Linked DNA regions of Pigmentiphaga sp. H8. The protein of the gene in region 3 interacts with the protein of the main gene of each other region in a pairwise test. Links are inferred from orthologs where the notes say so. Each region holds a gene or a part of one and is shown on either strand. Other genes may lie near its edges.

The links.
Region 1: the proteins of rlmB (region 3) and EGT29_RS15485 interact in binary tests that used the Escherichia coli proteins (3 or more experiments, as listed by UniProt). The link is inferred for Pigmentiphaga sp. H8 from one-to-one orthologs.
Region 2: the proteins of rlmB (region 3) and tsaE interact in binary tests that used the Escherichia coli proteins (3 or more experiments, as listed by UniProt). The link is inferred for Pigmentiphaga sp. H8 from one-to-one orthologs.

The regions. Positions count from the first base shown.
Region 1 is NZ_CP033966.1:3,269,570-3,279,505, reverse strand. What follows is about bases 4,661-7,559. They hold EGT29_RS15485 (NAD(P)H-hydrate dehydratase), read right to left. Parts: upstream 6,924-7,559; coding sequence 5,397-6,923; downstream 4,661-5,396. Other genes in these bases: EGT29_RS15480 (D-amino acid dehydrogenase), read right to left, coding at 6,927-7,559; EGT29_RS15490 (ABC transporter ATP-binding protein), read left to right, coding at 4,661-5,375. Outside these bases: EGT29_RS15515 (HU family DNA-binding protein), read left to right, coding at 1-221; quinolinate synthase NadA, read left to right, coding at 658-1,797; EGT29_RS15500 (SurA N-terminal domain-containing protein), read left to right, coding at 1,942-3,861; EGT29_RS15495 (arylesterase), read right to left, coding at 3,893-4,609; more of EGT29_RS15490, read left to right, coding at 4,638-4,660; more of EGT29_RS15480, read right to left, coding at 7,560-8,270; purL (phosphoribosylformylglycinamidine synthase), read left to right, coding at 8,404-9,936. UniProt on the Escherichia coli protein: Bifunctional enzyme that catalyzes the epimerization of the S- and R-forms of NAD(P)HX and the dehydration of the S-form of NAD(P)HX at the expense of ADP, which is converted to AMP.
Region 2 is NZ_CP033966.1:4,176,640-4,186,500, forward strand. What follows is about bases 6,502-9,325. They hold tsaE (tRNA (adenosine(37)-N6)-threonylcarbamoyltransferase complex ATPase subunit type 1 TsaE), read left to right. Parts: upstream 6,502-7,575; coding sequence 7,576-8,076; downstream 8,077-9,325. Other genes in these bases: queG (tRNA epoxyqueuosine(34) reductase QueG), read right to left, coding at 6,502-7,553; EGT29_RS19790 (N-acetylmuramoyl-L-alanine amidase), read left to right, coding at 8,040-9,325. In the rest of the region: rpsU (30S ribosomal protein S21), read right to left, coding at 1-97; tRNA (adenosine(37)-N6)-threonylcarbamoyltransferase complex transferase subunit TsaD, read left to right, coding at 245-1,273; glycerol-3-phosphate 1-O-acyltransferase PlsY, read right to left, coding at 1,469-2,101; ybaK (Cys-tRNA(Pro) deacylase), read right to left, coding at 2,228-2,713; site-specific tyrosine recombinase XerD, read right to left, coding at 2,728-3,672; EGT29_RS19765 (TetR/AcrR family transcriptional regulator), read right to left, coding at 3,669-4,385; EGT29_RS19770 (DUF2214 family protein), read left to right, coding at 4,478-4,957; EGT29_RS19775 (tripartite tricarboxylate transporter substrate binding protein BugE), read right to left, coding at 5,283-6,215; more of queG, read right to left, coding at 6,438-6,501; more of EGT29_RS19790, read left to right, coding at 9,326-9,473; EGT29_RS19795 (VTT domain-containing protein), read right to left, coding at 9,688-9,861. UniProt on the Escherichia coli protein: Required for the formation of a threonylcarbamoyl group on adenosine at position 37 (t(6)A37) in tRNAs that read codons beginning with adenine.
Region 3 is NZ_CP033966.1:2,839,415-2,849,210, forward strand. What follows is about bases 3,772-6,530. They hold rlmB (23S rRNA (guanosine(2251)-2'-O)-methyltransferase RlmB), read left to right. Parts: upstream 3,772-4,660; coding sequence 4,661-5,401; downstream 5,402-6,530. Other genes in these bases: rnr (ribonuclease R), read left to right, coding at 3,772-4,564; EGT29_RS13515 (hypothetical protein), read right to left, coding at 5,411-5,833; EGT29_RS13520 (hypothetical protein), read right to left, coding at 5,850-6,293; EGT29_RS13525 (hypothetical protein), read right to left, coding at 6,310-6,530. In the rest of the region: EGT29_RS13485 (CaiB/BaiF CoA-transferase family protein), read left to right, coding at 1-685; EGT29_RS13490 (tripartite tricarboxylate transporter substrate binding protein), read left to right, coding at 715-1,692; more of rnr, read left to right, coding at 2,114-3,771; more of EGT29_RS13525, read right to left, coding at 6,531-6,717; EGT29_RS13530 (hypothetical protein), read right to left, coding at 6,956-7,825; transcriptional repressor LexA, read right to left, coding at 7,847-8,497; EGT29_RS13540 (asparaginase), read left to right, coding at 8,686-9,645; EGT29_RS13545 (PDR/VanB family oxidoreductase), read right to left, coding at 9,662-9,796. UniProt on the Escherichia coli protein: Specifically methylates the ribose of guanosine 2251 in 23S rRNA.

The DNA.
Region 1 (9,936 bases), 430 kb from region 3 along the record:
AGGCGGCTGCCGGCCGTTCGCTGGATGCGCTGGTGGGAGCGGTGAAAACGACGCTCAAGAAGGGCGGCACGGTGACGCTGGTCGGTTTCGGCACTTTCGCGGTGAGCGCTCGCGCGGCCCGCACCGGCCGTAACCCGCGTACCGGCGAAGCCATCAAGATCAAGAAGGCCAAGGTGCCGAAGTTCCGTCCGGGCAAGGCGCTGAAAGACGCCGTCAACTAAGGCGTAAGCACTTCGTGACGAGAAACCCTGGTTTGGTGCCAGGGTTTTTTTTCGTCCCCAGGTTTCAGGTCTCAGCGTGTGGACGCACGGCAGCGGGGGGCGGATGCAGGTGCCTGGGCAATCCGCTACAATACGCGCCGAGTCACGGTTCGCAGCCAGAGGGTGCTTAGCTCAGTTGGTAGAGCGGCGCCCTTACAAGGCGTAGGTCACAGGTTCGACCCCTGTAGCACCCACCACTCTGTTGCAGCGTAGACGTGCCGGGATCAAGGGCTTGGAGTCATCCAGGCCCTTTTTCTTTGGGCCGTCGCCGGGACCGCGCCATGCGTTTTTGGGTTTCCGCTATTGACATTCTTTATGCTCATATTTAGCATAAGTCCGGTCGATATTTTTTTATTCAAAAAATGCTCAATATGAGCATAAATAGATGGATGACAGGATGAGCCAGACGCTGCTTCGCACTTTCGATTTCGATTCACCCTCGGCCGCCGGCGGCTCCTGCTCGGTGGGGCAGGCCTGGGCCAAGGTGCCCGAAAGTTTGCCGGGGCAGCGGCGGGACGAACTGAAGGCGCGTATCCGGGCGTTGCTCCAGCGCGAGAACGCGGTGCTGGTCGCGCACTACTACGTGGATGCCGAATTGCAGGAACTGGCAGACGAGACGGGAGGCTGCGTCGCGGACTCGCTGGAGATGGCGCGCTTCGGCCGCGACCATCCTGCCACCACGCTGGTGGTGGCAGGTGTGCGCTTCATGGGGGAAACGGCCAAGATCCTCAGTCCCGAGAAGCGCGTGCTGATGCCGGACCTGGACGCCACCTGCTCGTTGGACCTGGGCTGCCCCCTGGACGACTTCTCGGCCTTCTGCGATGCCCATCCCGACCGCACGGTGGTGGTCTACGCAAACACCAGCGCGGCCGTGAAGGCGCGCGCGGACTGGACCGTCACGTCGGCCATCGCGCTGGATATCGTGGCGGACCTGCACGCTCGCGGGGAAAAGATCCTGTGGGCGCCCGACCGGCACCTGGGCGCCTACATCCAGTCGCAGACCGGGGCCGACATGCTGCTATGGCAGGGGTCGTGCCTGGTGCACGACGAGTTCAAGGGCATCGAGCTCGAATTGCTGCGGGAGGAATATCCGCAGGCCAAGGTGCTGGTGCACCCGGAGTCGCCGCCGGCCGTCGTGGCCCAGGCCGACGTGGTGGGTTCGACCTCGCAGATGATCAAGGCGGCGCGCGAGCTTGACGCCACGCATTTCATCGTGGCCACCGACCAGGGCTTGCTGCACAAGATGCGGCTGGCCGCCCCCGGCAAGGTTTTCATCGCGGCGCCCACGGCGGGCGCAAGTGCGACTTGCAAGAGTTGCGCGCACTGTCCGTGGATGGCCATGAACGGGTTGGAAAACCTGATGGGATGCCTGGAGCAGGGCGCGGGCGAAGTCCTGCTGGAGCCGGCGCTGGGGCGGCAAGCGCGTCGGCCGATCGACCGCATGCTGGATTTCGCCGCCCGCCGCGACTGCCGGGTCAGGGCCAGCGGCGATCTGGCGCGCGACGCCGCGCTGTTTTCCGCGGTCGGGCCGGCGTAGTCCACGCCGGCCGCGGAAGGCATGGAGCCCCAGGCGCCATGCTAGAATCGGCTCGACACTAATGGGTGCCCATTGGCCTTGAGCCTGTGGGCATTTTGCTTGTATGGCCGTCGTGCCGCTGGCATCCGACCGGAGTATTCGCGCATGTTTGACCTCATCCGTAACCATCGCCGCTGGATGCAGTTCGTCCTGCTGCTGCTGATCCTGCCGTCGTTCGTCTTCGTCGGCATACAGGGGTACTCCAGCTTCATGGAAGGCGACAAGTCGCTGGCCAAGGTGGCGGGCGAAACCGTGACGCAGCAGGAGTTCGACGCGGCCTCGCGCAACCGGCTCGACCAGCTGCGCGGCATGATGGGCGCGCAGTTCGATTCGCAGGCCTTTGATACGCCGGCCATGCGCCAGGCGGTGCTGGACGAGATCATCAACACCCGCCTGATCGCGGCCGAGGCCACCAAGAACCATTTCTCGGCCTCCGACGACCAGCTCCGCGCCACCATCCAGGCGATTCCCGCCGTGCAGGAAGACGGCAAGTTCAGCAACGCCCGCTACCGCGACGCGCTGGCCGCCCAGGGCATGACCCCGGTGATGTTCGAGGCCCAGTTGCGCCGCGACCTGGCCCTGCAGCAGGTGCTGGGGCCGGTGGCGCAATCGACCACCATGCCGGACGCCGTCATGGACCGCCTGGTGGCCGCGGCGACCGAGCGTCGCAGCATCCAGACCCTGCGCGTGGCCGCGGCGGACTATCGCGCCAAGGTCAGCGTCAGCGACGACGAGGTGAAAGCCTATTACGAGGCCAATCGCGCCCGCTTCCAGGTGCCGGAACGCGTCGACGCCCAGTACGTGGTGCTGGACCAGGGCGCATCGACCTCCGGCATGACGGTGTCCGAGGACGACATCAAGAACTACTACGAACAGAACAAGGGCCGCTACGGCCAGGAAGAACAGCGCCGGGCCAGCCACATCCTGATCACGGTCGATAGCGGCGCGAGCGAGGCCGTGCGCGAAGAAGCGCGCAAGAAGGCGCAATCCCTGGACGAGCAGGCCAAGGGGCCCAAGGCCGATTTCGCCAAGCTGGCGCGCGAGAACTCGCAGGATCCCGGCTCGGCCACCAAGGGCGGCGACCTGGACTGGTTCGGCCGCGGCATGATGGTCAAGCCTTTCGAGGATGCCGCCTTCGCGCTGAAGGAGGGCGAGGTGTCGGGCGTCGTGACGACCGACTACGGCTTCCACGTCATCAAGCTCACCGGCATCCGTCCGGCCGTGGTCAAGCCCCTGGCCGAAGTCCGCGCCCAGATCGTCGAGGAAATCAAGCAGCAACAGGCTGCTCGCCGTTTCGCCGAGGCCGCCGAGCAGTTCACGAACCTGGTGTACGAGCAAAGCGACACGCTCGACCCCGCGGCCCAGAAGTTCGGCCTGAAGATCCAGGAAGCCCAGGGCGTCACGCGCAGCGGGCTGCAGGGCAACGACGTCATGGGCAATCCCAAGGTGGCGCAGGCTCTGTTCTCGGACGAGGTGCTGCGCGAGAAGCGCAACTCGGGCGTGATCGAACTCGCTCCGAACCGCCTGGCGGCCGTGCGAGTGGTCAAGCATGTGCCGGCATCGGTGCAGCCCCTGGCCGACGTGTCGAGCGGCATCCGCACGCAGCTGACGCAGGACAAGGCGCTCGATCTGGCCCGCGCGGCGGGCGAGGAGCGCCTGAAGGCCCTGCGGGCCAAGGATTCGAGCCAAGGTTTCGGCGCCGCCGTTACCGTGGCGCGCAATGCGCCGCAAGATGTCGCGCCCGCGCTGCTGAACGCGGTCATGAAGGCGCCGGCCGACAAGCTGCCGGCTTTCGTGGGCACGATCGCCGGCGACGACTATGTCATCGCCCGGATCTCCAAGGTCGAGGCCGCGCCCAAGCCCGACGCCGCCGCGATCGCCGGCGAGAAATCGATGATGGAGCGCCGCTGGGCCCAGGCCGAGCAACTGGCCGTGCTACAGACGCTGCGTGAGAAGTACCAGGTCACGGTCTCGCCCGAAGGCACGGCCCTGACCACCGCCGCGCCAGCCGCCGCCGAGCGCTGACGTCGCCGGCCTGCCCCGGGGGCCGGCCGTGTCAGGACTTGCCGGTACCCAGCAGCGGTTCCAGGCGAGGCCAGACGTTGTCCAGCAGGCGCGGCTGCGCCTGCGCCGTGGGATGCAGGCGGTCGGGCTGGAACAGCTCGATGTGCTGGGCGACGCCGTCCAGCAGGAAGGGCAGCAGGGCCGCCTGCTGCTCCTTGGCCACCTTGGAGAACAATTGCTGGAAGCGCTGCGTGTAGTCGCGGCCGTAGTTGGGCGGGATCTGCATGCCCACCAGCAACACGCGCGCGCCAGCCTGGCGCGACGCCTGCACCATCTTGTTCAGGTTCTGCTCGGTCATCTGCAAGGACAGCCCGCGCAGCGCGTCGTTGGAGCCCAGTTCGATCACCACCACGCCCGGCCGATGGCGCGCGAGCAGCGCCGGTAGGCGGCTGACGCCGCCGCTGGTGGTGTCGCCGCTGATGCTGGCATTGACCACGCGGTAGTCGAATTTGCGTTCGCGCAGGCGGGCCTCGAGCAGCGCCACCCATCCCGTTCCGCGCGGCAGGCCGTACTCCGCGGACAGGCTGTCGCCCAGCACCAGCAGGGAAGGCGAGGAACTCGCGGCGGGGGCGGCGGTCTGTGCCAGGGCGGCCGGGACAAGGCCGCACAGCGCGGCCGCGCACAGCGTGCCCGCGAACAGGCGCCGCACGGCGTCGTGCGGGATACGGGCAGCGCCTTGAGGCGGCTGCGACGAGCGAGGCTTTATCATGTCTTTCCTTTCTTCCAGCGATCCAATCATGACGGGACCGACCCGATCCGCCGCGAGCCAGCCCGCGGCCACGCCTGCCGACCAGCCGGCCATCGCTGTGCGATCGCTGACCAAGCGGGTGGCCGATTCGAGCGGCGAGCTCGCCATTCTCGACGCGGTCGATTTTACGGTGGCCTTCGGAGAGACCGTGGCCATCACCGGGAGTTCGGGGTCGGGCAAGTCGACGCTGCTGGGCCTGCTGGCCGGGCTGGACGTGCCGACCTCCGGATCGGTGCACCTGGCCGGCCGCGACCTGTTCGCGCTGGACGAGGACCAGCGGGCCGGCCTGCGGGCGCGCCACGTGGGCTTCGTCTTCCAGTCGTTCCAGTTGCTGCCCCACCTGACCGCGCTCGAGAACGTCATGCTGCCGCTCGAATTGGCGGGCCGCGATGCGCGCGCCGCGGCCACGGCCATGCTGGAGCGGGTGGGCCTGGGCGCGCGCCTGCGCCATTATCCGCGGACCTTGTCGGGCGGGGAGCAGCAGAGGGTGTCCCTGGCGCGGGCCTTCGTGGTGGAGCCGGAGCTGCTGTTCGCCGACGAACCCACGGGCAGCCTGGATTCGGCCACCGGCGAGGCCGTCATCGACCTGATGTTCGAATTGCACCGCGAGCGGGGCACGACCTTGCTGCTGGTCACGCACGATGCGAAGCTGGCGCAGCGCTGCGCACGCCAGTTGGTGGTGGCCGGCGGGCGCCTGGTGCACGATTCGGCCGGCGACGTATCCTGAACTGAACGCCCGCCGCGCGGGTCAGCGTCCGCCGCGATTGCGCAGGTCGCGCGCGGCGGGCGCGATTTCGCTGGCCGTCAGGCCGATCGGGCCGATGCCGCGCGCCACGAGCTCATCGGCGGCGGCGCCGTGTAGCCAGACACCGGCCCGCGCGGCTTCGCCCGTTTCCAGGCCTTGCGCCAGCAGCGCGCCCAACATGCCGGCCAGCACGTCGCCGGTGCCGGCGGTCGCCAGCCCGGCATTGCCGCTGTCATTGATGCTCCAGGCGCCATGCGGCCCGCTCACGATGCTGCCTGCGCCCTTCAGAACCACCCAGGCGCGATAACGCGCGGCCAGTTCGCGGGCGGCCTCGATGCGGTCCGCCTGCACGTCGTCGGTCGAGAGACCCAGCATGCGGGCGGCTTCGCGTGGATGCGGGGTCAGTACCGCGGGGCCGCCGCGGGCCGCCAGGGCGCGGGCCAGGTCGGGCAGCGCGCCCAGCAGGACCAGCGCATCGGCATCCAGCACCATGGGGGCCGAGGCGGGCGCCTCGGCCAGCAGCCGTCCGAGCCAGCGCTCGGCGCCGGCATCGGTGCCCAAGCCGCAGCCCGCGACCCAGCCGCTGACGCCCAGCCGCGCGGCATGATCCAGCAGTCGTTCTGCATCGCGCAGCATGAGCTCGGGATGCTGCGGGTCGCAGGGCAGCGCCAGCGGCGCCGATTCGGCCAGCCCGACCAGGATCTTGCCGGCACCGCCGTACAGGGCCGCGCGGGCGGCCAGCAAGGCCGCGCCGGTCATGCCGGGGGCGCCGGCCAGGATGGCCAGCGTGCCGAAACTGCCCTTATGGCTGTCCTGCTGCCGGGGGCGGAACAGTGCCGCGCAGTCGGCCTGCCGCACGAGCAGGCCGCCGTGGGGCCGCTGGGCATGGCGGGCGATGCCGGCCTCCAGTTCCAGGTCGGCGACGCTGACCGTGCCGGCATGATCGCGGCCGGCACGCGTGTGGAGTCCGGGCTTGTCGGCGATGAAGGTCAGGGTGTGGCGGGCCACGACGGTGCCCGGCTGCGCGCCGCCGGTGTCGGTGTCGAGTCCGCTGGGAGCATCCAGCGCCAGGATAGGCGATCCCTGCCGCGCGGCCCAGGCCGCCCATCGCTGCGCGGTCTCGGGCAGGGGGCGCGAGAGCCCGATGCCGAACAACGCATCGACGATCAGCGTGCGCGACGGATCGGGCAGGTCGCGGGCATCGGGTTCGCCAGCCTGCAACAGGCCCGCGGGCAATTCCTGCCAGGCCTGTTCGGCGTCGGGCGGCCGCTTGCCGGCCGACAGCGCCCAGACGCGGACCTGGCGGCCGGCCTGGTGCAGCAGCGCGGCCAGCATCAAACCGTCGCCGCCATTGTTGCCGGGGCCGCACAGCAGGTCGATCGCGTGCCCGGGCCAGCGTTCGGCGATGAGTGCGGCCGCCGCGCCGGCGGCTCGCCGCATAAGGGTGTGGGGCGGCAGCGCGGCCTGCGCCTCGCGTTCGATCAGCCTGATGGCGGGGGTGCGCAGCAGCCGGTGCGGGTAGGGATCCATGCGCTAATTCTTGCGCGCGTAGCGGCCGATGTCCAACCCGTCCAGTTCGATCTCCGGCGTCCGGCCGGCGACCAGGTCGGCGACGATGCGCCCCGTGCCCGCCGCCATGCTCCATCCCTGCGAACCGTGGCCGACGTTCAGGTACAGCCCGGGCAGCCGGGTGGCGCCGAGTACCGGCGGGCCGTCCGGCGTCATGGGCCGGGTGCCGGCCCACCAGGTCGCGCGCGAGAAATCCAGCATGCCCGGCATCCAGTCCTGAGCCGCCTTGACCAGCGTGCGCAGGGCCTTGTCGCGCAGGGCCGGGCCGCGCCAGCCCAGCTCGGCCGTGCCGGCGACGCGCAGGCGCTGGCCGAGCGGCGTTACCGTCACGCGATAGGTTTCGTCCACGAAGGCGCGGCGCGGACCGATGACGTCGTTGCGCAGGGGGAGGTTGGCGGCATAGCCCCGCACCGGGTAGACCGGCACGCGCACGCCCAGCCGGCCCAGCCACTCCCCGGCGTCGCTGCCCGAGGCCACGACAACCGCCTGCGCCGATAGCGTGCGGCCATCCTGCAGGCGCACGCCGGCGACGATGCCGCCGGCGTTCTGCACGGGCTGGGCGACGGTGTTGAACACGAACTCGACGCCACGCCGTTCGCATTCGGCCGCCAGCAGCCGGGCGAACAGCGGGCAGTTGCCCGACTCGTCGTCCGGATAGTGGATGGCGCCTGCCAGCGGCGTGCCGACGTGGACGGCGTCCTGCAGGTGGACGTCCATCGCCGTGGCTTCCTCCGGGCTCAGCAACTGGTGGGCGATGCCGCTTTCCTGGAGGATCTGGCGGGTGGCCAGCGTCGCGTCCACGTCGCGCTGGGTGCGCAGCAACTGCAGGTAGCCGATGCGGCGTTCGTACTCGAAGCCGTATTCTTCGCGCAGCGCGGCCAGTTGGGCGCGGCTGTAGCGGGCCACGCGCTGCATCGTGCGCTTGTTGGCGGCATAGCGTTCCGCCCGGCACTGGCCCAGCCACTTCACCAGCCATTTCCACAGCGCCGGGTCCAGCGAGGCGCGCAGCGCCACCGGCGCCTCGCTCTTGAACAGATGGGCCAGCACGCGGGCGGGCATGCCCGGGGCGGCCCACGGGGCCGCGTAGTCGGCGGCCAGGATGCCCGCGTTGCCGAAGCTCGATTCCTGGGCGACGCCGCTGCGGCGGTCGACGACGGTTACCTGCATGCCGTGCCGGTTGAGCCAATAGGCGGTGCACACACCGACGATGCCGGCACCGATCACAATCACACGCATGGGGTCTGGTCGCTTCTTCTGGTCGAGCCCGTTTTCCCGCCGGGACGCGAGGGCATTCCGGGGAACGGGCACCGGATTTTAAGCGGGGAGGGCGGGTATTCGCTCGTGGTTTTTCCCGATCCCCCGGTACGAAGTAAAATCACGGCTAGTCACGCGCTTTTCTCGCGTTTTCTCCCTCCTTTCCTCGGCTTCCAGCTCGCTTATCGTGGCCTCCATCCTGCGCCTCTCCGGCCCCCTCGCCCTTTCCTCGTTCCGCCGCGACCGCCTGTTGCGCCGCCTCCAGGCCCTGAATGCCTCGGTGGCGGATGTCTCGGCCCGGTTCGTGCATTTCGTCGCCGTCGAGGGCGACCTGGCCGCCGATGACCGCCAGCGTCTGGAGGGCCTGCTGCGCTACGGCGATCCGGCCCCCGAGGCCCAGCAAGGGCTGGAACTGCTGGTCGTGCCGCGCCTGGGCACGGTTTCGCCCTGGGCCAGCAAGGCCACCGACATCGCCCACAACTGCGGGCTGGCGCAGGTGCGCAGGATAGAACGGGCCGTCGCGTACACGGTGGTCCCGAAGCGGGGCCTGCTGGGCGGCGCCAAGTCGCTGTCGGCGGACGACCTGGCCGCGCTGGCCGGCGCGTTGCACGACCGCATGACCGAGACCGTGGTCGACGGCGCCTTCGACGGCGCCCCGCTGTTCGCGACCCTGGCCGGCAAGCCCATGCAGACCGTGCCCCTGCTGGCCGAGGGCGCGCCGGCGCTGGTGGCGGCCAACCGCAGCATGGGACTGGCGCTGTCCGACGACGAGATCGACTACCTGGTCGAGGCCTTCAACGGCCTCGGGCGGAACCCGACCGACGTGGAACTGATGATGTTCGCCCAGGCCAACAGCGAACATTGCCGCCACAAGATCTTCAACGCCCAGTGGGTCATCGACGGCCAGCCGCAGTCCGAGACCCTGTTCGGCATGATCCGTGCCACGCACAAGGCGCAGCCGGAAGGCACCGTGGTGGCCTATTCCGACAACGCCGCCGTCATGGCCGGGGGCGGGGCGGAGCGCTTCCATGTGCAGCCCGGTACCGAAGGCCAGGTGTACGGCCGCCGCGAAGCGACGGTCCACACCTTGATGAAGGTCGAGACGCACAACCACCCCACGGCCATTTCGCCTTTCCCTGGCGCTTCGACCGGCGCGGGCGGCGAAATACGCGACGAGGGCGCGACCGGTCGAGGCTCCAAGCCCAAGGCGGGCCTGACCGGCTTCACGGTGTCGCACCTGCGTTTCGACGACGCCCTCGAGCCCTGGGAACACGACGGCCACGGCGCACCCGACCGCATCGCCTCGCCCCTGTCCATCATGATCGAAGGCCCCATAGGCGGTGCCGCGTTCAACAATGAATTCGGCCGGCCCAACCTGCTGGGCTATTTCCGGACCTTCGAGCAGACGGCGGGCGGCGTGCGCTGGGGCTACCACAAGCCCATCATGATCGCCGGCGGCCTGGGCAGCATCGACGACGGCCTGACCCACAAGAACGACCTGCCGCCCGGTTCGCTGCTGATCCAGCTGGGCGGGCCCGGCATGCGCATCGGCATGGGCGGCGGTGCCGCCTCCAGCATGGGCGTGGGCAGCAATACCGCCGACCTGGATTTCGATTCCGTCCAGCGCGGCAACCCCGAGATCGAGCGCCGCGCGCAGGAGGTCATCGACCGCTGCTGGCAGCTTGGTGCCGACAATCCCATCCAGTCCATCCACGACGTG
Region 2 (9,861 bases), 1.3 Mb from region 3 along the record:
GCAGTTCGGTCAGCAAGCCAGTCTTTTCAATGGTGCGCTTGAAACGACGCAGGGCGACCTCAAACGGCTCATTTTCTTTAACGCGAATTGTCGGCATGTAACGATTGCCTCGGGGTTGCTAGGGGTTGATCAAGCCTGCCAATATAGCAGATCCTTTTCCATATTGCCAACCCTTCCGCAGCCCGGGTGCTACACTGCCGCTAGGGTTAACTCTGATCATAATCGCGTCCGCGCGCATTTTTCAATGATTGTCCTCGGCTTCGAAAGCTCCTGCGACGAAACCGGCGTCGCCGTCGTCAGCGCCGAACGCGGCCTGATCTCCCACGCGCTGTATTCGCAGGTCGAGATGCACCAGGCCTACGGCGGCGTGGTGCCGGAGCTGGCCTCCCGCGACCACGTGCGGCGGGTGCTGCCCCTGACGCAGCAGGCCCTGAACGATGCCGGCCTGACCCTGGACGACGTCGACGCGGTCGCCTACACCGCCGGGCCGGGCCTGGCCGGCGCGCTGCTGGTGGGCGCCAGCGTGGCGCAAGCCATCGCCTGGGCCCGCGACCTGCCCTCCATCGCCATCCATCACCTGGAAGGACACCTGCTGTCGCCGCTGCTGGCGACGCCCCGGCCCGAATTCCCTTTCGTCGCGCTGCTGGTCTCCGGCGGGCACACCCAGCTCATGCGGGTGGACGGCGTGGGACGCTACGAATTGCTGGGCGAGACCCTGGACGATGCTGCCGGCGAGGCTTTCGACAAGACCGCGAAGCTGCTGGGCCTGGGCTACCCCGGCGGACCGGCGCTGTCCCGGCTGGCCGAATCCGGCCGCGCCGACCGCTTCGACCTGCCCCGCCCCAAACTGCACAGCCCCGATCTGGATTTCAGCTTCAGCGGCCTGAAGACCGCCGTGCTGACCCGCATGAAAACCCTGGACGCCGACGACGCGCAAGCCCGCGCCGACCTGGCCGCGGCCACGCAGGATGCCATCGTTTCGGTACTGGTCGCCAAGGCCGCCAAGGCCCTCGAGGCCACCGGCCTGAAGCGCCTGGTCGTCGCCGGCGGCGTGGGCGCCAACCGGCTGCTGCGCGAACGCCTGGCCACCCACCTCGCGCGCCTGCGCGCCCAGGTCTTCTTTCCGCCGCTGGAACTGTGCACCGACAACGGCGCCATGATCGCCTTCGCCGGCGCCCTGCGCCTGCAAGCCGGCCTGGCCAACCCCACCGAGCGCCACATGAGCTTCACGGTCCAACCCCGGTGGCCATTGGAGCCCCCCCCTACGCGCTGACGCGCGCCCCCCAGGGGGCGATGCGGGTGGACCGGCGGAGCCGGATCCACCGCATCCTGGGTCTGCGTGGGGATATATCGATGCAGAGCACCGCGTACTTGCTTTGATCCTGGGCGCCGCGGATCCGGCTTTGCCGGTCCGCCAGCGCCGCCCCCTTGAGGGGGCGCCCGAAGGGCGTAGGGGGTGGGCTTCCCCTCAGCGCGTAGGGGGGGACCCCTTCCCTCCGAGCTTGCTTTCCTTGCCGGCCATCAGCTTGGAGATGTTCTGCCGATGGCGGTAGAGCAGCATCAGCGCCATCAGGCCGATGGCGGTGCCGATCCGGGAATCGGCGGTCCAGGCCACGCCGTGGCCGAACACGTAGTAGATGGGCGCGAAGACGGCCGCGACGATCGCCGCCAGCGACGAATAACGGAAGAACAGCGCCACGATCAGCCAGGTCGCCAGCGTGGCCACGCCCAGCCAGGGCTGCAGGCCCAGCAGCACGCCCAGCGCGGTCGCCACGCCCTTGCCGCCCTTGAACCGGAAGAACACCGGGTACAGGTGGCCCAGGAATACCGCCAGCGCCACCACCGCGATCGTGGTTTCGCCCAAGCCGAGCCGATACGCGTAGACCTGGGCCAGCCACACCGCCACCCAGCCCTTGAAGGCGTCGCCGATCAGCGTCAGGATCGCGGCGGCCTTGCTGCCCGAGCGCAGCACGTTGGTGGCGCCCGGATTGCCCGAGCCGTAGGAGCGCGGATCGTCGAGCCCCATCACCCGGCTCACGACCACGGCGAACGAAATGGAACCGATCAGATAGGCGATGACGGCGGCGGCGACGGTGATCATGGATGGGGAACCCTTGGGCCTATGTGGCCACGTCACGGTGACGATGGCATGACAGGCGGCGATTCTACCGGTTGGGCAGGACACTGTCCCGCTGCAAGCGCACGAAATCCGCCGCGCACGCTTGCGTCATAGCGCCGCGGCGACGGGAACGGCCTTCAACAGGCGGACCAGTTCGCCGGGGGCCATCCCCACGAGATACCCCCGGCGGCCGCCGTTGATGAGGATGCGCGGCAGGTCGAGCACGCTGCCTTCCACGTACACCGGCATGGCCTTGCGGGTTCCGAAGGGCGAGGTGCCGCCCACCTGGTAGCCCGAATGCCGCTGCGCCACCTCGGGCTTGCAGGGCGCCACCTTCTTGACGCCGATCTGCCGCGCCAGGTTCTTGGTCGACACTTCCTTGTCCCCATGCATCAGGATGATCAGCGGCCGGGCGGCCTCGTCTTCCATGACCAGGGTCTTGACCACGGCGTGCTCGTCCTCGCCCAGTTGGCGCGCCGATTCCGACGTACCCCCGTGTTCGACGTAGTCGTAGGCATGTTCGGTGAAGGCGACGCCGTGCTTGCGCAGGAATTGCGTGGCGGGAGTTTCTGAAACGTGTCGGGCTTTGCTCATGATGAAGGGCGGCCTCAGCCTCGCGGGTGATGCCGCGCGTGCAGCAGTTTAAGACGCTCGCGCGCGATATGCGTATAGATCTGCGTGGTGGAGATGTCGGCATGCCCCAGCAGCATCTGCACCACTCTCAGGTCGGCGCCATGATTGAGCAGGTGCGTGGCGAAGGCGTGCCGCAGCACATGCGGCGACAGGGCCGCGCGTATGCCGGCCCGCAGCGCGTATTTCTTGACGATCAGCCAGAAGCTCTGCCGCGTCATGGCGGTAGCGCGGGCGGTCACGAACAGCGCATCGCTGATCTTGCCGCCCAGCAGCGCGGGACGCGACGCCTCCAGATAGCGCGTGATCCAGTGCGCCGCCTCCGCGCCCAGCGGCACGAGCCGGTCCTTGCCGCCCTTGCCCATGACCACGCGCACCACGCCCTCGTTCAAGCCGACGTCCAGGGACTTCAGATCGACCAGCTCGGACACGCGCAGGCCCGTGGCGTACAGCGTTTCCAGCATGGCGCGGTCACGCAGCCCCAGGTCGGTGTCGAGGTCCGGCGCGCCCAGCAGGGCCTCGACCTGGGCCTCGGACAGCGTCTTGGGCAGGCGGGGCGGCTGCTTGGCGGCACGCAGCGTCAGGCAGGGATCGGCCTGCACGCGGTGCAGGCGCAGGGCCCATTGGAAATAGCGGCGCAGCGTCGCCAGCCGCCGGTTGGCCGTGGTGGCCTTGCTCTGGTGGTGGACCGCCGCGAACCACGCCTCGATGTCGTGCGCCTGGGCGCGATCCAGTGCCGAGGCGCGTTTTTCTTTCAGCCAGGCGTCGAAGGCCGACAAGTCCTGGCGATAGGCACGCAGGGTGTTGTCGGACAATCCGTCCTCCAGCCACATGGCTTCGAGAAAGGCCGCGATGCCGGGATCGTCATCCGGGCGCGCCACCCCCTGCCTGGACCGGCCCCGGCCGTCCCGGGCCGCGTTCATGCCGTGCGCCCCCGGCTGCGCCGCCGCGTGCCGGCGCCGGGCGGCGCCAGCAAGGCCACTTCCAGGACAGCCAGCACGTCGTCGCCCGTCCGGGACGCGAACGCGGGAACAGACTGCCGGCCACGCCAGCCGTCAAGCCGGCCTTCGAGCAGCAAGGTCGCGAAACCGTGGACCGCCGACCAGGCCAGCAACAGCCGCCGCTCGAAGTCCTGGCCCTGCCCGTCCAGCCCCCGCTCGGCCAGCGCGCCGGCCAAGGTGGTGGACAAGTGGCCGGCGGCCTCGCTGCCCGCCTGCTCCAATCCGGCATCGCCCGGCGACAAGCGGTCGTAGCGGAACATCAACTGGAACCGGGCGCGATGGCCGATGGCGAAATCGATGTATGCCAGCCCCACGGCCCGCAATTGGGCCTGCGGCGAGGCGGTCGCCTTGTCGCGATAGGCCCGCATCATGGCCGACAGCTGCCGGAACCCCTCGGCGGCGAAGGCCGTCAGCAAACCGGCGGCATCGCCGAAGTGATGCGCGGGCGCCGCATGGGAGACCCCGGCGCGGCGCGCGCATTCGCGCAGCGTGAAACCTTCGAGGCCGCGCTCGTCGAGCAGGGATTGCGCCGCGTCGAGCAACGCCTGGCGCAGGTCGCCGTGGTGATAGGAACCCGCCTGGCGGGCAACGGTGCGACGGGGGCGCTTGCCGCCCGGGGGAAGATCAGCTCGCATGCGCCATCTTCGCAAAGAAATCTTTACGCCGTCAAATTGGCCGGGCGGCACGGCCGGATTTTTTCTTGACAGTGTAAACATCAAAGACTATCGTGGCGTTTCTTTATCTAGACAGCGTCAAGACCATGATCGCCGACTTCATTCTCGCCTGGATGCACCACCTCTGTTTCCTGGGCATGGCCGCGGCACTGGCCATGCAATGGACGCTCCTGGGCCCGTCGCGCCCCGCCATTCCCCTGGCCCTGCTCGGCAAGACCGACGCCTGGTACGGCAGCCTGGCCATGCTGATCCTGGCCATCGGCGCGGCACGCGTCGCCTGGGGCCCCAAGGGCGCGGCCTTCTACCTGGACAACCCCGTCTTCTGGGCCAAGATCGCGGTCTTCCTGGCCGTGGGCGCCATCTCGGCCCTGCCCACCATCAACTACCTGCGCTGGCGCCAGCAAGCCCGCAACGACCCCGCCTTCCAGCCATCGCCCGCCGACATCGGCAAAGTCCGCAAGGCCATCCGCCTCCAGTTCCTGGGCTGGCTAGCCCTCCCCATCCTGGCCGCCGCCATGGCCAGAGGGATTTAGCCCCCTACGCGCTTCGCGCGCCCCCCCAGGGGGCGATGCGGGTGGACCGGAAGGGAAACCCACTCCCACGCCCTTCGGGCGCCCCCTCAAGGGGGCGATGCGGGCGGACCGGCAAAGCCGGATCCACCGCATCCTGGGGTACAACCTGGCTGGCGGAGGACAGACATTCTTGCCTCTTGTCAGCACAAATGAGAACGGCCTTGCATCAGATGCAAGGCCGTTCCCGTATTCGCGGTCGTCCCAGATCCAGGGCACAGCGGATCCGGCTCCGCCGGTCCGCCAGTGCCGCCCCCTGGGGGGCGCGCGTAAGCGCGTAGGGGGGGTCCTACTCCAATTTGATGTTCTGCTTCTTCACCACGTCCTTCGCCTTGTTCAGTTCCTTCTCGATCTCGGTGCGGAATTCGGCGGGCGTGTTGCCGACGGCGGCGGCGCCCTGCTTGGCCAGGGTGTCCTTCACCTGCGGATCGGACAGCACCTTCACAGCGGCGTCGCGCAGCTTGTTGACGATGTCGGCGGGCGTCCCGGCGGGAGCCAGCAGGCCGTACCAGGCCGGATCGTTCATCAGCGGCAGGCCCAGTTCCTTGAACGTGGGCACGTCGGGCAGGCCGTCCACCCGCTTGTCCCACGCGACCGCCAGCGCCTTGAGCTTGCCGGCCTGGATGTTGGGCATGGACGAAGGCAGGTTGTCGAACAGCATCTGCACCTGGCCGCCGACCACGTCGGCGATGGCCGGCCCCGAACCGCGATAGGGAATGTGGACGATCTTGGCGCCCGTACCCAGCTGGAAGAGTTCACCCAGGAAGTGGTTGATGCTGCAAGTGCCCGAGGTGGCGAACGAGAACTTGCCGGGTTCTTTCTTGGCCAGTTCCAGGAAGGACTTGAAGTCGTTGGCCGGGACCTTGGGGTTGACGGCCAGCACATTGGCCGTGTGGGCGAAGTTGGTGACCGGCTGGAAGTCCTTGAGCGGGTCGTAGCCCAGCTTGGGGTTGCACGCGGGGTTGATGGCCATCGTCGAGACGGTGGCGATGCTGAGCGTGTAGCCGTCCGGCGCGGCGCGCGCGGCTTCGCTGGCGCCGATGGCCCCGCCCCCGCCGCCGCGGTTCTCGATCACGAAGGGCTGGCCGAGTTCGCGGCCCATGCGCTCGCCCACGAGCCGGGCGATGATGTCCGTCGAGCCGCCGGGCGCGAACGGCACGATGACGCGTACCGGCTTGTTGGGATAGGACTGGGCGGCGGCCGTGCCGGGCACGGCGAGCATGGCGGCGGACACGGTCAACCCCGCCAGCGAAGCGGCGATTCTTGCTGCTTTCATGCGTACTCCTCTTGTGGATGGTCCTTCACGGAATCGGCCCGTGCCGCAACGATGCGGAGGTGTCTGCGCACGAGTCTCCATGCTGTGCGCCGACCATGCCTTCTTGATCTCATGGTTCAAGCGGGCCTGGTCAAAAGAATAGCAAACAGGTTTGACACGCCATGCGTGTCAAACCTCTCGTTTTCCCCGACCCTGGCACGCCAGAGCCCAGCGCACGTGCTCGCGGACCAGTTCGCTGGGGTGATCGGCCCGCTCGCGCAGCGCGGCGCGCGCCTCGTCCGAGGCCGGTGCGTTGCCCAGCGCCACCGCCAGATTCCGCAGCCACCGTTCGTAGCCGATGCGGCGGATCGCGCTGCCCTGGGTGCGCTGGTCGAAATCCCGCTCGGTCCAGGCAAACAGATCGAGCAGCGATGCCGTGTCCAGCCCATGGCGCGGCGCGAAATCCCCCTCGGCGCAGGCGCGCGCGTACTTGTTCCAGGGACAGGCGGTCTGGCAGTCGTCGCAGCCGTATACGCGCGTGCCGATGGCGGGCCGCAGCGCCTCGGGAATGCTGCCCTTGAGCTCGATGGTCAGGTAGGAGATGCAGCGCCGGGCGTCCACCACGTAGGGCGCCACGATGGCGCCGGTCGGACAGGCGTCGATGCAGCGGCGGCATTGTCCGCAGTGCGGCGTCTCCAGGTGGTCGGCCGGCAGGGGCAGGTCGGTCAGGATCTCGCCCAGGAAGAACCAACTTCCGTCGCGCGACAGCAACAACGTATGCTTGCCGCGCCACCCCAGCCCGGCCTTGCGCGCCAGCTCCACTTCCATGACCGGCGCCGAATCGGTGAAGACGCGGTAGCCGAAGGGGCCGGCATGCTGGGCGATGCGGTCCGCCAGCCGCTGCAGGCGCTGCCGCAGGACCTTGTGGTAGTCCCGGCCCAGGGCATAGGCGGCGACGACCGCCCGGTCGCCCGCTTCCAGGGCCTGCCGCTGGCGCGCCGCCAGCGCGGGTCCATCCAGCGGGGCGTAGTCCATGCGCACCATGATGGCTGAGCGGGCCCCCGAGACCAATTGAGCAGGATCCTGCCGCAGCGGCAGGTGACGCTCCATATAATCCATCTCGCCATGCATGCCCTCGGCCACCCAGGCGGCCAGCCGCTGGCCGGCCTCGTCCAGGTCAAGGTCGGCGAACCCCACTGCGGAAAAACCCAGCTCCCGGCCCCAGCCGCGTATGGTTTCGGCCAGCGCGGCCAGGTCGGGGCCGTCCTGGGTGGAAACGGGGGTAAACGGGGGCGACGCTGACATACTGTCATGGTAGCCCATGCCCATGAACCCTGCCCTTCATCCCGCCATGTCCAACGCCCGCCACGCCCATCTGCCCGACGAATCCGCCACCGAAGCCCTGGCCGCCCGGATGGCTCCGCTGGTCGCCAACGGGGGCCGCATCCACCTCCACGGCGACCTCGGCGCCGGCAAAACCAGCTTCGCCCGGGCACTGTTGCGCGGAGTCGGCGTTACAGGTCGAATCAAAAGTCCGACGTTCACGCTAGTTGAACCTTACAAAGTTTCGAACTTATACTGCTATCACTTTGATTTTTATCGTTTTACCGATCCACGCGAGTGGCTCGACGCCGGATTCCGGGACGCCCTGCGCGATGACGCCCTCGTGCTCATCGAATGGGCGGAACGCGCAGGCGGTGCGCTCCCGGTCCCGGACCTGGACATCGCGCTGTCTTATGAAGGCGCAGGACGCGGAGTGACGCTCGATGCCCACACCGCAAAAGGGCAGGCATGGCTGAACACACTTTTTCCCGACGCGACGAGCTAGAACCCGACCCCGACCTTCCGGCCGGCACGCCGGCCCTGTCCTATGCCCAGGCCCAAGGGGTGCTCGCGCCCCGCGGCATCTCCCGCCGGCGGCTGGTAGCCGGCCTGGCCGCCACGCTGGTGGTGCCTTTGGTCCCGACGGCCACGCGGGCCGCCGAACTGGTCGCGGTGCGCCTGTGGCCCGCCCCCGACTACACCCGGCTCACGCTGGAGCTGGACGCCGAACTCAAGACCGAGCATTTCGTGCTGGACAATCCGGACCGCGTGGTCCTGGATATCGAAGGCGTGGAAATGAACGCCGCGCTGCGCGACCTGGTGTCCAAGGTCCGGCCCGACGATCCGTACATCGCCAGCGTGCGCGTCGGACAGAACCGTCCCAACGTGGTGCGGCTGGTGCTGGACCTGAAACAGGAAACCATCCCCCAGGTCTTCAGCCTCAAGCCCGTGGGTGAATACAAGCACCGCCTCGTGCTCGACCTTTACCCCAAGGCGGCCCAGGATCCCCTGGTCGCGCTGGCGAACAAGGGCGGCGACGACCCGATGGCGCAGATCCTGGAAAACCTGCAGTCCGAACGCGACGCCATCCCGGCACCCGGCACGGGGGCCGGGGCCAACGGCGCGCCCATTCCGGAAGCGGCGCCCCAGGCACCGTCCATCCGCCGCCGGTCCGATCCCGCGCCGCAGGTGGCGCGGATGATCACGGTGGCGCTGGACCCCGGACACGGCGGCGAAGACCCCGGTGCGATCGGCCGCGGCGGCACGCGGGAAAAGGACGTCGTGCTGCGGATCGCGCGCGGGCTCAAGGCCATGATCGATCAGCAGCCCAACATGCGCGCCATGCTGACCCGCGACGGCGATTACTTCGTGCCGCTGCACGTGCGCGTGGCGAAGGCGCGGCGGGTGCAGGCCGACCTGTTCGTATCGGTGCACGCCGACGCCTGGATCAAGCCGGACGCGCGCGGCTCGTCGGTGTTCGCTCTGTCCGAACGCGGGGCCAGCAGCAGCGCGGCACGCTGGCTGGCGGCCAAGGAGAACGCCTCCGACCTGATCGGCGGCGTCAACATCGGCTCGCACGACAAACAGATCGCCCGGGTGCTGCTGGACCTGTCCACCACGGCCCAGATCAACGATTCACTCAAGCTCGGCCGCGCGGTGCTGGACGAACTGTCCAACATCAACCGCCTGCACAAGCCGCGGGTCGAGCAGGCCGGCTTCGCCGTGCTGAAGGCGCCCGACATCCCGTCCATCCTGGTCGAAACCGCCTTCATCAGCAATCCGGAAGAGGAAAAGCGCTTATCGGACGTGTCCTACCAGAGCAGCATGGCGACCGCCATCATGCAGGGCATCCAGCGCTATTTCGCGAAGAACCCGCCTCTGTCGAAGAACAAACTGACGTAGGGGTCCCCCCCTACGCGCTTCGCGCGCCCCCCAGGGGGCGATGCGGGTGGACCGGCGGAGCCGGATCCACCGCATCCTGGGTCTGGTGGGGTTGTCTTGGTGCGGAGCACCGCATGCTTGCCTTGATCCCGGGCGCGGCGGATCCGGCTTTGCCGGTCCGCCAGCGCCGCCCCCTTGAGGGGGCGCCCGAAGGGCGTAGGGGGTGGGCTTCCCCTCAGCGCGTAGGGGGGGGCGACTTCAGGCCGCCTATCAGTTTCCACAGGCCGCCCAGGACCACGGGGACGATGGCGGCGGCCAGGCCTATCAGGACGATGGTGTTCAGGTGTTCGCGCACCAGGGGCAGGTTGCCGAAGAAGTAGCCGGCCAGGACGAGCAGGAGCACCCATAG
Region 3 (9,796 bases):
CCTGGGCGGCGGCACCTTCGGCGCGATAGGCGTGCTGGCGGCCCTGGTCGAGCGCGAGCAGACGGGCAGGGGACAGCACGTCGACATCGCCATGCTGGACGTGCAGGTCTCGCTGCTGAACTACATGGCCACGATGTACTTCATGTCCGGCCAGGTTCCCGAAGGCATAGGCAACGGCCACTTCGTGCACGTGCCCTACAACTGCTATCCGACCGCGGATGGCCACATCATCATCGCCTGCATCGGCGACGCCTTCTTCGAGCGCTTCGTGGACTTCATCGACGTGCCCGAACTGCGGCGGCCCGAGTATCTCCAGCAGCCGGTGCGCTTCGCCGACAAGGCGCGCATCGACGAGATCATCTCGGAGGAGCTGCGCAAGCAGCCCACCGCCCACTGGCTCGCGCGGCTGGAGGCCGCCCGCATTCCCTGCGGCCCGGTCAACGACTTCGCGCAGGCGCTGGCCGACCCCCAGGTCGTGGCGCGGAACATGGTGGCCGAGGTGCCGCTGCCCGACGGAACGTCGCTGCGCATGCCGGGCAATCCGGTCAAGCTCTCGGGCGCGGCACCGGCATCTTTCGGCGCGCCGCCGCGGCTGGGCGCCCAGACCGACGCCGTGCTGGGCGACTGGCTGGGCTATGCGCCGGACCGGCTGGCCAGCCTGCGCGGGCAGGGCGCGATAGGCTGACGACAAGATCAAACCAAGGAGGAGACAACATGGCGATACGATGGTCATCCGCGCTTTGCGCACCCGTGCTGGCCGCGCTGTGCCTGGCGGCCGGCGGCGTCCGCGCCCAGGACTACCCCAGCAAGCCGATCCGGCTGATCGTGCCCTTCGCGCCCGGGGGCGTGACCGACACCGGCGCCCGCATCGTGGCCGAGCACCTGAGCCACCGCCTGGGCCAGCAGGTGATGGTCGAGAACAAGCCCGGCGCCTCGGGCAACATCGGCACCCAGCTCGCGGCCACGGCCGCGCCCGATGGCTACACGCTGGTGGTCGGCTTCGACGGCACGCTGGTCATCAACCCGCACGTCTATGCCAAGGTGCCGTTCGACACCTTGCGCGACCTGGCTCCCGTCAGCAAGATCGGCGATGCCGCGCTGGTCATCGTGACCCATCCTTCGCTGCCGGCAACCGATTTCGCGTCGCTGGTCGCCTATTCCAAGCGCAACCCGGCCGGCGTCTCGTACGGCAGCGCGGGCACCGGCAGCACGCCGCACCTGGCGGGCGAGTTATTGAAGGTGCGCACCGGCGCCAATTTCGTCCATATTCCCTACAAGGGGGGCGGCCAGGCCATGGCCGACGTGGTCGGCGGGACGCTGCCCATGCTCTACACGGCGGTGGCGGGGGCGTATCCCTTCATCCAGCGCGGCCAGATGCGCGCCGTGGCGGTGTCCAGCGCGCAGCGCCTGGCGTCGCTGCCGGACGTGCCCACGGTGGCCGAGACGGTGCCGGGCTTCGAGGTGACGTCGTGGATAGGCATCCTGGCGCCGGCGGGCACGCCGGCCGCGATCGTCGACCGCCTGCAGCGGGAGATCCGCGCCGTGGTGTTCCAGCCCGAGGTCAAGGAACGCCTGGCGGGGCTGGGCATCGTCGCGTCGGGCAATACGCCGGCGGAATTCCGCGGCCAGATCGAGGCCGATCTGCGCAAGTACGCCGACGTGGTGAAAGCGGCCAACATCCGCATCGATTGAGGCGCTGATGCCGGCAGGCAACAAAAAACCCCGCCAACTGGAGTTGCGGGGTTTTGCTTATCAGTGGTGCCCAGGAGAGGACTCGAACCTCCACGCCGTTAAGCGCTAGTACCTGAAACTAGTGCGTCTACCAATTCCGCCACCTGGGCACTGCTGCACAACTAAAATAACCCTTTGAGCGGGTATTCCAACTATCTGGAAGGCTTGCGCCTGCCAAAGAACTGGTGCCCAGAAGAGGACTCGAACCTCCACGCCGCTAAGCGCTAGTACCTGAAACTAGTGCGTCTACCAATTCCGCCATCTGGGCATTGTCGCAACTACCTAACATTTGCTGCGGTAAACTCAAGTTATTCCTTGCGTGTACCGTTGCATGCGGGGCAGTAGCAACAGAAGCTGCGCATTATAAAGAGAACCTGACACTTTGACAACTCGATCCCATAACAACCTTCCCTCCACGCCCGCGGACTTCGATCCCGACGTGCCCACTCGCGAGCAAATCCTGGGATTGCTGCGAGAGGCGAATGCCCCCATCGCTCCGGCGGAACTGGCACGTCGACTGGGTGTGGACCCGGGCAGCGTGGGGTTCGAGCGCCGGCTCGCGGCCATGGAGCGCGATGGCCAGTTGATGCAAAACCGCAAGGGCGCGCTGTTGTTGTCGACCAAGCTCGACTTCATCGCGGGCCGCGTGCAGGGGCATCGCGACGGCTTCGGCTTTCTGATCCGCGACGACGGCCAGAACGACCTGTTCCTGCCGCCCAAGGAAATGCTGAAAGTCCTCCACGGCGACCGCGTGCTGGTGCGGCCGGCCGGCAGCGACTACCGCGGCAAGCCCGAGGGCACCATCGTCGAGGTCCTGGAGCGGCGCACCAACAAACTGGTGGGGCGCTTCCTGAACGAACGCGGCCTGGCGCTGGTCGTGCCCGAGGACCAGCGGATCAAGCACGACATCCTCGTGCCGCCCGGCGAAACCGGCCAGGCGCAGCACGGCCAGGTCGTCACGGTCGAGATCATCGAGCAACCGACCCGGCATACGCAGCCGCTGGGCCGCGTGGTCGAGATCCTGGGCGAGATCGACGATCCCGGAATGGAAATCGAGATCGCCGTCCGCAAGTTCGACGTCCCGCACGAATTCTCGGCCAAGGCGCTGGCGCGCGCCGAGCGCCTGCCTTCCGAGGTGGTCAAGGGCGACCTGGCCGGCCGCTACGACCTGCGCGACGTGCCGCTGATCACCATCGACGGCGAGGACGCGCGCGATTTCGACGACGCGGTCTATTGCGAGCGGGTGGAGCTGGGCACGGGAACGCGCAAGCGGGCAGGGTGGCGGCTGATCGTCGCCATCGCCGACGTGGCGCACTACGTGACGCCTGGCGATGCGCTGGACGCCGACGCGCTGGAGCGCAGCACCAGCGTGTACTTCCCGCGCAAGGTCATCCCCATGCTGCCGGAGAAGCTCTCCAACGGCCTGTGCTCGCTGAATCCCAACGTCGATCGGCTGGTGCTGGTGTGCGACATGGTGATCCCCGCCACGGGCGCCAAGGGCGGCACGGTCCAGGCCTACCAGTTCTACAACGCCGTCATGCACTCGCACGCGCGCACCACCTATACCGAGGTGTGGGCAGCGCTGCAGCAGCCCGACGGCCCGGCCGCCCGCAAACATGCGAACGTGCTGCCGCAGATCCAGGACCTGTATGCGCTGTACCAGTTGCTGGCGCAGGCCCGCGAGAAGCGGGGCGCGATCGATTTCGACACGGTCGAGACCAAGATCGTCTGCAACGAACTGGGCCGCATCCAGAGCATCGTTCCCTACGTGCGTAACGACGCCCACAAGCTGATCGAAGAATGCATGCTGGCCGCCAATACCTGCGCCGCGGACTTCATGGAGCGCAGCAAGCATCCGGGCCTGTTCCGTATCCACGAAGGGCCCACCCCGGAAAAACTCCAGGCTCTGCGCGATTTCCTGAAAACGCTCGGCCTGTCGCTGGGCGGCGGCGACAAGCCGGCCGCGGCCGATTATTCGGCGCTGCTGGCCAGCGCCAAGAACCGGCCGGATGCGCCGCTGTTGCAGACCATGGCGCTGCGGTCCATGCAGCAGGCCATGTACAGCCCGGACAACGCCGGCCACTTCGGCCTGGCCTACCCGGCCTATGCCCACTTCACCTCGCCCATCCGGCGCTATCCCGACCTGCTTACCCACCGCGTGATCAAGGCGCTGCTGCATGGCAAGCGCTACGTGCCCAACGCGCTGGAAGACATGCCGGTCATGCCGGGCACGGCCAAGGAACAGGAGCACGCGCTGTGGGAAAAACTGGGCCTGTTCTGCTCGGCCAATGAACGCCGTGCCGACGATGCCTCGCGCGACGTCGAGGCCTGGCTCAAGTGCTGGTACATGCGCGAGCACGTGGGCGACGTCTTCAGCGGCACGGTCACCGGCGTCGCGCCTTTCGGCGTGTTCGTCACGCTGGACGAACTCCACGTGGAAGGGCTGGTGCACGTGTCCGAGCTGGGCGCGGAGTACTTCCAGTTCAACGACGGCCTGCACGAGCTGCGCGGCGAACGCACGGGCATGCGCTATCGCCTGACCGACAAGGTGCAGGTACAGGTGGCACGCGTCGACCTCGAGGCCCGCCGCATCGAATTCAAGCTGGTCAAGGGCGTGACCTACGAAGGGCTGCGCAAGGCCATCAAGCGTGACAGCGCCCCCGCGCCCGAACGCAAGCTGGCCAAGCCCAAGGCCGTGCTGCTGACCGACATGTCCAAGATGCCCAAGGGCAAGAAGGCCGCGCCCAAGAAGCATACGGCCCCGGAGAAGCCCACCAGCGCGCGCAGCGGCAAACGCGCGGCGGCCAAACACGGTCGCGGCAAGCGGCACTGAATCTCTGGTCTAATAACGGCATTGCGGCGCTGCCTGGGGCAGCGCCGCGTCGTTTTTGCCGCCGCGCAGCGGCAAGCATTCATGTTGGGGTGAAAGATGGCAGCTAGCCAGGTTTTGGTCGGATTCCACGCGGTGGCCGCACGGCTGCGCCATGCACCGGGGTCGATCAAGGATATCTACGTCGAAGAAGCGCGCCGCGACCGGCGCATGCTGACGCTGGTCGAACAGGCCCAGGCCGCCGGATGCAAGGTGCATCCCGTGGCGCAGACGCGCCTGGACGGGCTGGCCAAGGGACAGCGCCACCAGGGCGTGGTCGCGCTGGCGGAGTCGCTCGAATTGGCGATGGATGTCGACGAGGTCCTGGACGATGCCGAGGGCCCGGCCTTTCTGCTGGTGCTGGATGGCGTCACCGATCCGCACAACCTGGGGGCTTGCCTGAGAACCGCGGACGGGGCCGGCGTCCATGCCGTGGTCGCTCCCCGCGACCGGGCCGTGGGCCTGAACACGACGGTCCAGCGCGTGGCCTGCGGCGCCGCCGACAGCGTTCCCTACCTGACCGTGACCAATCTGGCACGGACGCTGCGCAGCCTGAAAGAGCGCGGCGTCTGGGTGGTCGGTACCGACGACGAAGCCACCGAGACCATGTACGACGTGGACGCTCGCCAGCCCATTGCCTGGGTCATGGGGGCCGAAGGCGAGGGCATGCGCCGCCTGACCCGCGAGACCTGCGATCAACTGGTCCGGATTCCCATGCAAGGGTCCGTGGAAAGCCTGAACGTCAGCGTGGCGTCGGCCGTCTGCATGTACGAGACGCTCAGGCAACGGGGAGCGAAGTAGGCTTCGGCTCTAGAACAATTTCTCGGATGCCTCGATCCTCCGGCACGGGCCGCTGGAATGGGGCCCGCTCAACTTGCCGCTGATCCTGTCCAGGCGGTAGCGCGTCGGTTCTGGTTTATATACTCCATTGATATAGAACCGGAATTCCCAGGCGATTCCGCTATCGGACCATTCGGTGATGCTGTATTCCCAGCGCAGGTTTTCTCCGTTCTTGACATCGGTTCGCTCGGTCTTCCTGCCTAGTTGCAGGACCTGGCCATCGTAGGTCAATTTCTTTTCCTGGACGTTGACTTCCAGGGATGACGTCCATTTCAACGCCGCATCGTTGGCCGCGGTTTGTTCGCATTTCAGCAGGATCATGCTTTGCGCCGCCAGCCCGGGAGAAAAAGCGGATGCGGTCAGGACCACGCTCAGGAGATGGTGTTTTTTCATTTTGTCAGGGCGGAGCTCAAAACTTGGTGTCCGGGACATAGCTTCCCACGCTGCATACGCCGCTGAAGTTGTTAGCCATCTCCGTGGTTTCAATGCTTATTCGGCCGGTTTTTCTATTGATTTCCCCTCCGGTGTACATTCTTTTGTTGCTGATCAGCCTGCTGTGGAAAACGATTCTTTCGGACAGGACTTCGTAGTCTTGAGAGTAGTCGCCGGGGGTTCCATAGCCATTGTCTTTCCGTATGTCATAAACCAATTCATTGGATCGGTTCCTGATCTCGAACCTTCCGCCGATGTTTATGAATATATGGGTCTTGAAGCCATCGCTTCTTTCCCCCACGCATTTCAGCTGAAGTGGATCTGAATCGCTAAAGGCATAAGCCGGCCAGCATGCCGCCCATGCGATCAGACCGGCCATTGCCGCCGTTGCTCGGCCCCTGATTTGCCCGCGTGTCTTCATGGCTGGCCTCTGGCGGCTATTTGAACGAAATGCGGGCGGTGACCGTGCATTCGTGGGTGTCGACAGGACCTGTGGGAGGGGGCATGCCTGTTTCCATCGCGTATTGAGCCTGCAATGCCGGCTGCCACGGCTTGGTCTTGGTGGAGGAGCAGTCGCAGGCGCCCAGGCTGATGTCCTTGAAGTTGCTCTTGCGCTGGGCGAACTCCGAGGCGCGGGACTTGGCCCGCGCACAGGCCGCCGCGCGAGAGCTGTAGCTGATCGCGGCGGACTGTTCCTCGACGGCGCGGGGGCCGTCCGAACCCGAGCCCGAACCCGAGCCTCCGATCGATCCGCTTTGCGCGATCGCGCTGGCGCACCAGACCGATGCGGCCGCAGCCGTGGCAAGTACCGCGAGGGCGTGAATGACGTGGGATTTCGCTTGCATGATGGCCTCTTCCGGGGTTGGCGCAGCGAGTGGAATGGAGCAACCAGCCTAGCAATGAGTACGAAAAAATACATACTCCAAACGGGGGGTTATGGCTGGGTTACAACACCTTCCGAACGGGTGCCGTCGTGCCTGCAAGACGTAAAAAAGCCCACGAGATTTTGAAATTCGTGGGCAATGGAGCATCGGGGCGAGGGCACCGCGGCAGTCGGTTCTGCCGCGAGTACCGTGGAGAGACTCAGGCGTTCCAGCCGCGAGAAAAAAGCAGTGCCAGCGCGGACGGATAGCCGCGGCTGCTGCCAGCGCCGCGACGCTGCTTGAAAGGCCATGGGCTGCGATTCGCCGGGGCCGGCTTGGCGTGCGGTCCATGTTGTCCGGTACGCGGGGTGGCGGGTCGTTGTGCCGGCAGCGTATCCGCGTCGGTGCCATGCGTGTCCGTTTCCTCGGCGGAGCGCGTGTGCGTTCCCGCCACGGCAAGTCCGGCCGCACGCTTGAACCCCGGTTTGAACCCCGCGCGCGCCGTTTGCTGGCCGATGTCCAGCGTGACCGCGCCTTCGCTGCCTTCGGCAATGGGGGCGATGCGCTGGAGCCGGATCTGGCCGGGCTGGCTCATGTCCGCCAGCAGCCGCAATTGGGATGCCGAGGTCGTGGCGGGCGTGCTGCAGGTATGAAACAGGAAGGCGGGGCACCCGGACAGCCGCGCGGCCATGTACAGCCGGCGGACGGTACTTTCGGATTGCGCAGCCGCATGATCAGGGGGCAGGATGGCGACCAGTGCGGCGAACTCGCCCGCCCGCACGCCGGACTCCAGTTGGTCCAGGCCATCCAGGGGATGGTCGGTGCGCACGAGCTTGACGCATTCCAGCGAGACGCCGTGCTGGATCAGTGCGGGCGCGTAGGACAAATAGGGCGGCACCAGCAGTGCCACGGTGCGGCCGGCCTTGGTGAGCCGGCTCAGCAGCGGGCCGAGCAGGTTCAATTCACCATGCCCGACGCGCGGGACCAGGATTTCGGTCAGTGCGCCGACGGGCCATCCGGCCTGGGGCAGGGTGGCGTCGAGCGCGGGAAATCCGCTGGAAAGACTGGAGCTGGGCGTGCTGTGTTTCATGATGGTCGTCCGTCTAGGTCTTCAATGCACCAGGCCGGCCCGGATCAGGCCGACCGCGATGCCCTCGAGCGCGAAATCGTCGCGCTCGCGATCGACTTCGATGGGTTGGAAGTCGGGATTGGCCGGCAGCAGGCTCAGGCCGGTTTCGGTGTAGCGCAGTTCCTTGACGGTGACGTCGTCGCCCAGGCGGGCCACGATGATCTGCCCGTCGCGGGCCTGGGCGGCTTTCTTGACCGCCAGCAGGTCGCCGTCGAGGATGCCGGCGTCGCGCATGCTGTTGCCGCGTACCTTGAGCAGGTAGTCGGGCCGTTGCGAGAACAGGGCCTCGTCGACGCCGATTTCCTTGTCGATATGCTCGGTGGCCAGGATGGGGCTGCCGGCCGCGACCCGGCCCACCAGCGGCAGGACGAGCTGCGCCAGCACGGGATGCGTGAGCTGGAGCGGCGGTTCGGCCACGACCGGATCTTTCAGCCGTATCCCGCGGGACGTGCCCGCGGACAATTCCAGCACGCCCTTGCGCGCCAGCGCCTTCAGGTGTTCCTCGGCCGCGTTGGGCGAGCGAAAGCCCAATGCCTGGGCGATTTCGGCCCGGGTGGGCGGAAAGCCGGTCTTGACGATGGCCTGGCGGATGAGATCCAGGATTTCTTGTTGGCGTGCGGTCAGCTTGGACATCTCGGGCTCCGTGGCGGGGCGCCCGCCACCGGGTGGCGACGGCGCGTATCGGGCTTCTGTGGTTTTATCCAGTAACTGTATTTTTATACAGTATCGATGCGCGGCGCAAGCGGAAAACGCAACTGTCGCGGGAACGCCAATCCGGCCGCGGGTATCATCGGACTCTCGTCCTCCTGTGCACGCCCGCCATGTCCCTGCCGCGCCTTTGCATCGTCGCCACCGGCGGCACCATCGCCGGGGCCGGCGCCCGTCCCCAGTCCACGATGGCCTATGCCGCCGGCGCGCTGGACGTGGCCGAGCTGTGCGCCCGCGTGCCGGGCCTGGACGAGGCGGCCGGCATCCGGACCGAGCAGTTCGCGGCCATCGACAGCAAGAACGCCACGCCCGCTTTCTGGCAGGCGCTGGCCGCGCGGGTGCAATCCCTGCTGGACGAGGGCCTGGACGGGGTGGTCGTCACCCATGGCACGGACACGCTCGAGGAAACCGCCTACTACCTGCACCTGGTGCTCAAGACCGACAGGCCGGTGGTGCTGGTGGGCGCGATGCGGCCTGCCACCGCGCTGTCTTCCGACGGTCCGCTGAACCTGCTGGACGCGGTCACGGTGGCGGCGCATCCGCAAGCCGCCGGACGCGGCGTGCTGGTGGTGCTGAATCACCAGGTCCTGGGCGCGCGCGACGCGGCCAAGACCAATGCCAACCGGCCCGATGCCTTCACGTCGCCCAACGCGGGCGCCCTGGGCTGGGTCCAGGACGGCCGGGTTGCGTGGATGGGGCGGCCCGAGCGTGCGCACACCCACGCCACGCCGTTCACGGCCGCCACGCCGCTGCCGCCGGTCGAAGTGCTGGCCGGCTATGCCGGCGGTTCGGCCGCGCTGATCCGGGCCGTGGCAGCCACCGGCGCGCGCGGCCTGGTCTGGGCCGGCACCGGCAACGGCTCGGCCAGCGCCGACGCCCAGGAGGCGCTGGACGACTTGGAGCGGGACGGCGTGGCCGTGGTTCGCGCGACCCGCACGGGCAGCGGCTGCGTCGCGGCCTCGGGCGGCCTGCCGGGCGCCGGTACGCTGTCGCCGTGGAAAGCGCGCGTGCTGCTGATGCTGGCGCTGGGCGCCGGCATGGACGACACCCAGGCCGCGTTCGATACCTACTGACGCGCCGGGCAGCGGATCAGATGTCCAGGACCAGCACGGGCGTGCGCGCGCGCGAGACGCATACGCACACCACATCGCCCGCGGCCCGTTCGCGCGCCGACAGATAGTGGTCGCGATGGTCGGGCTCGCCTTCGGCCACGCTCGTCACGCA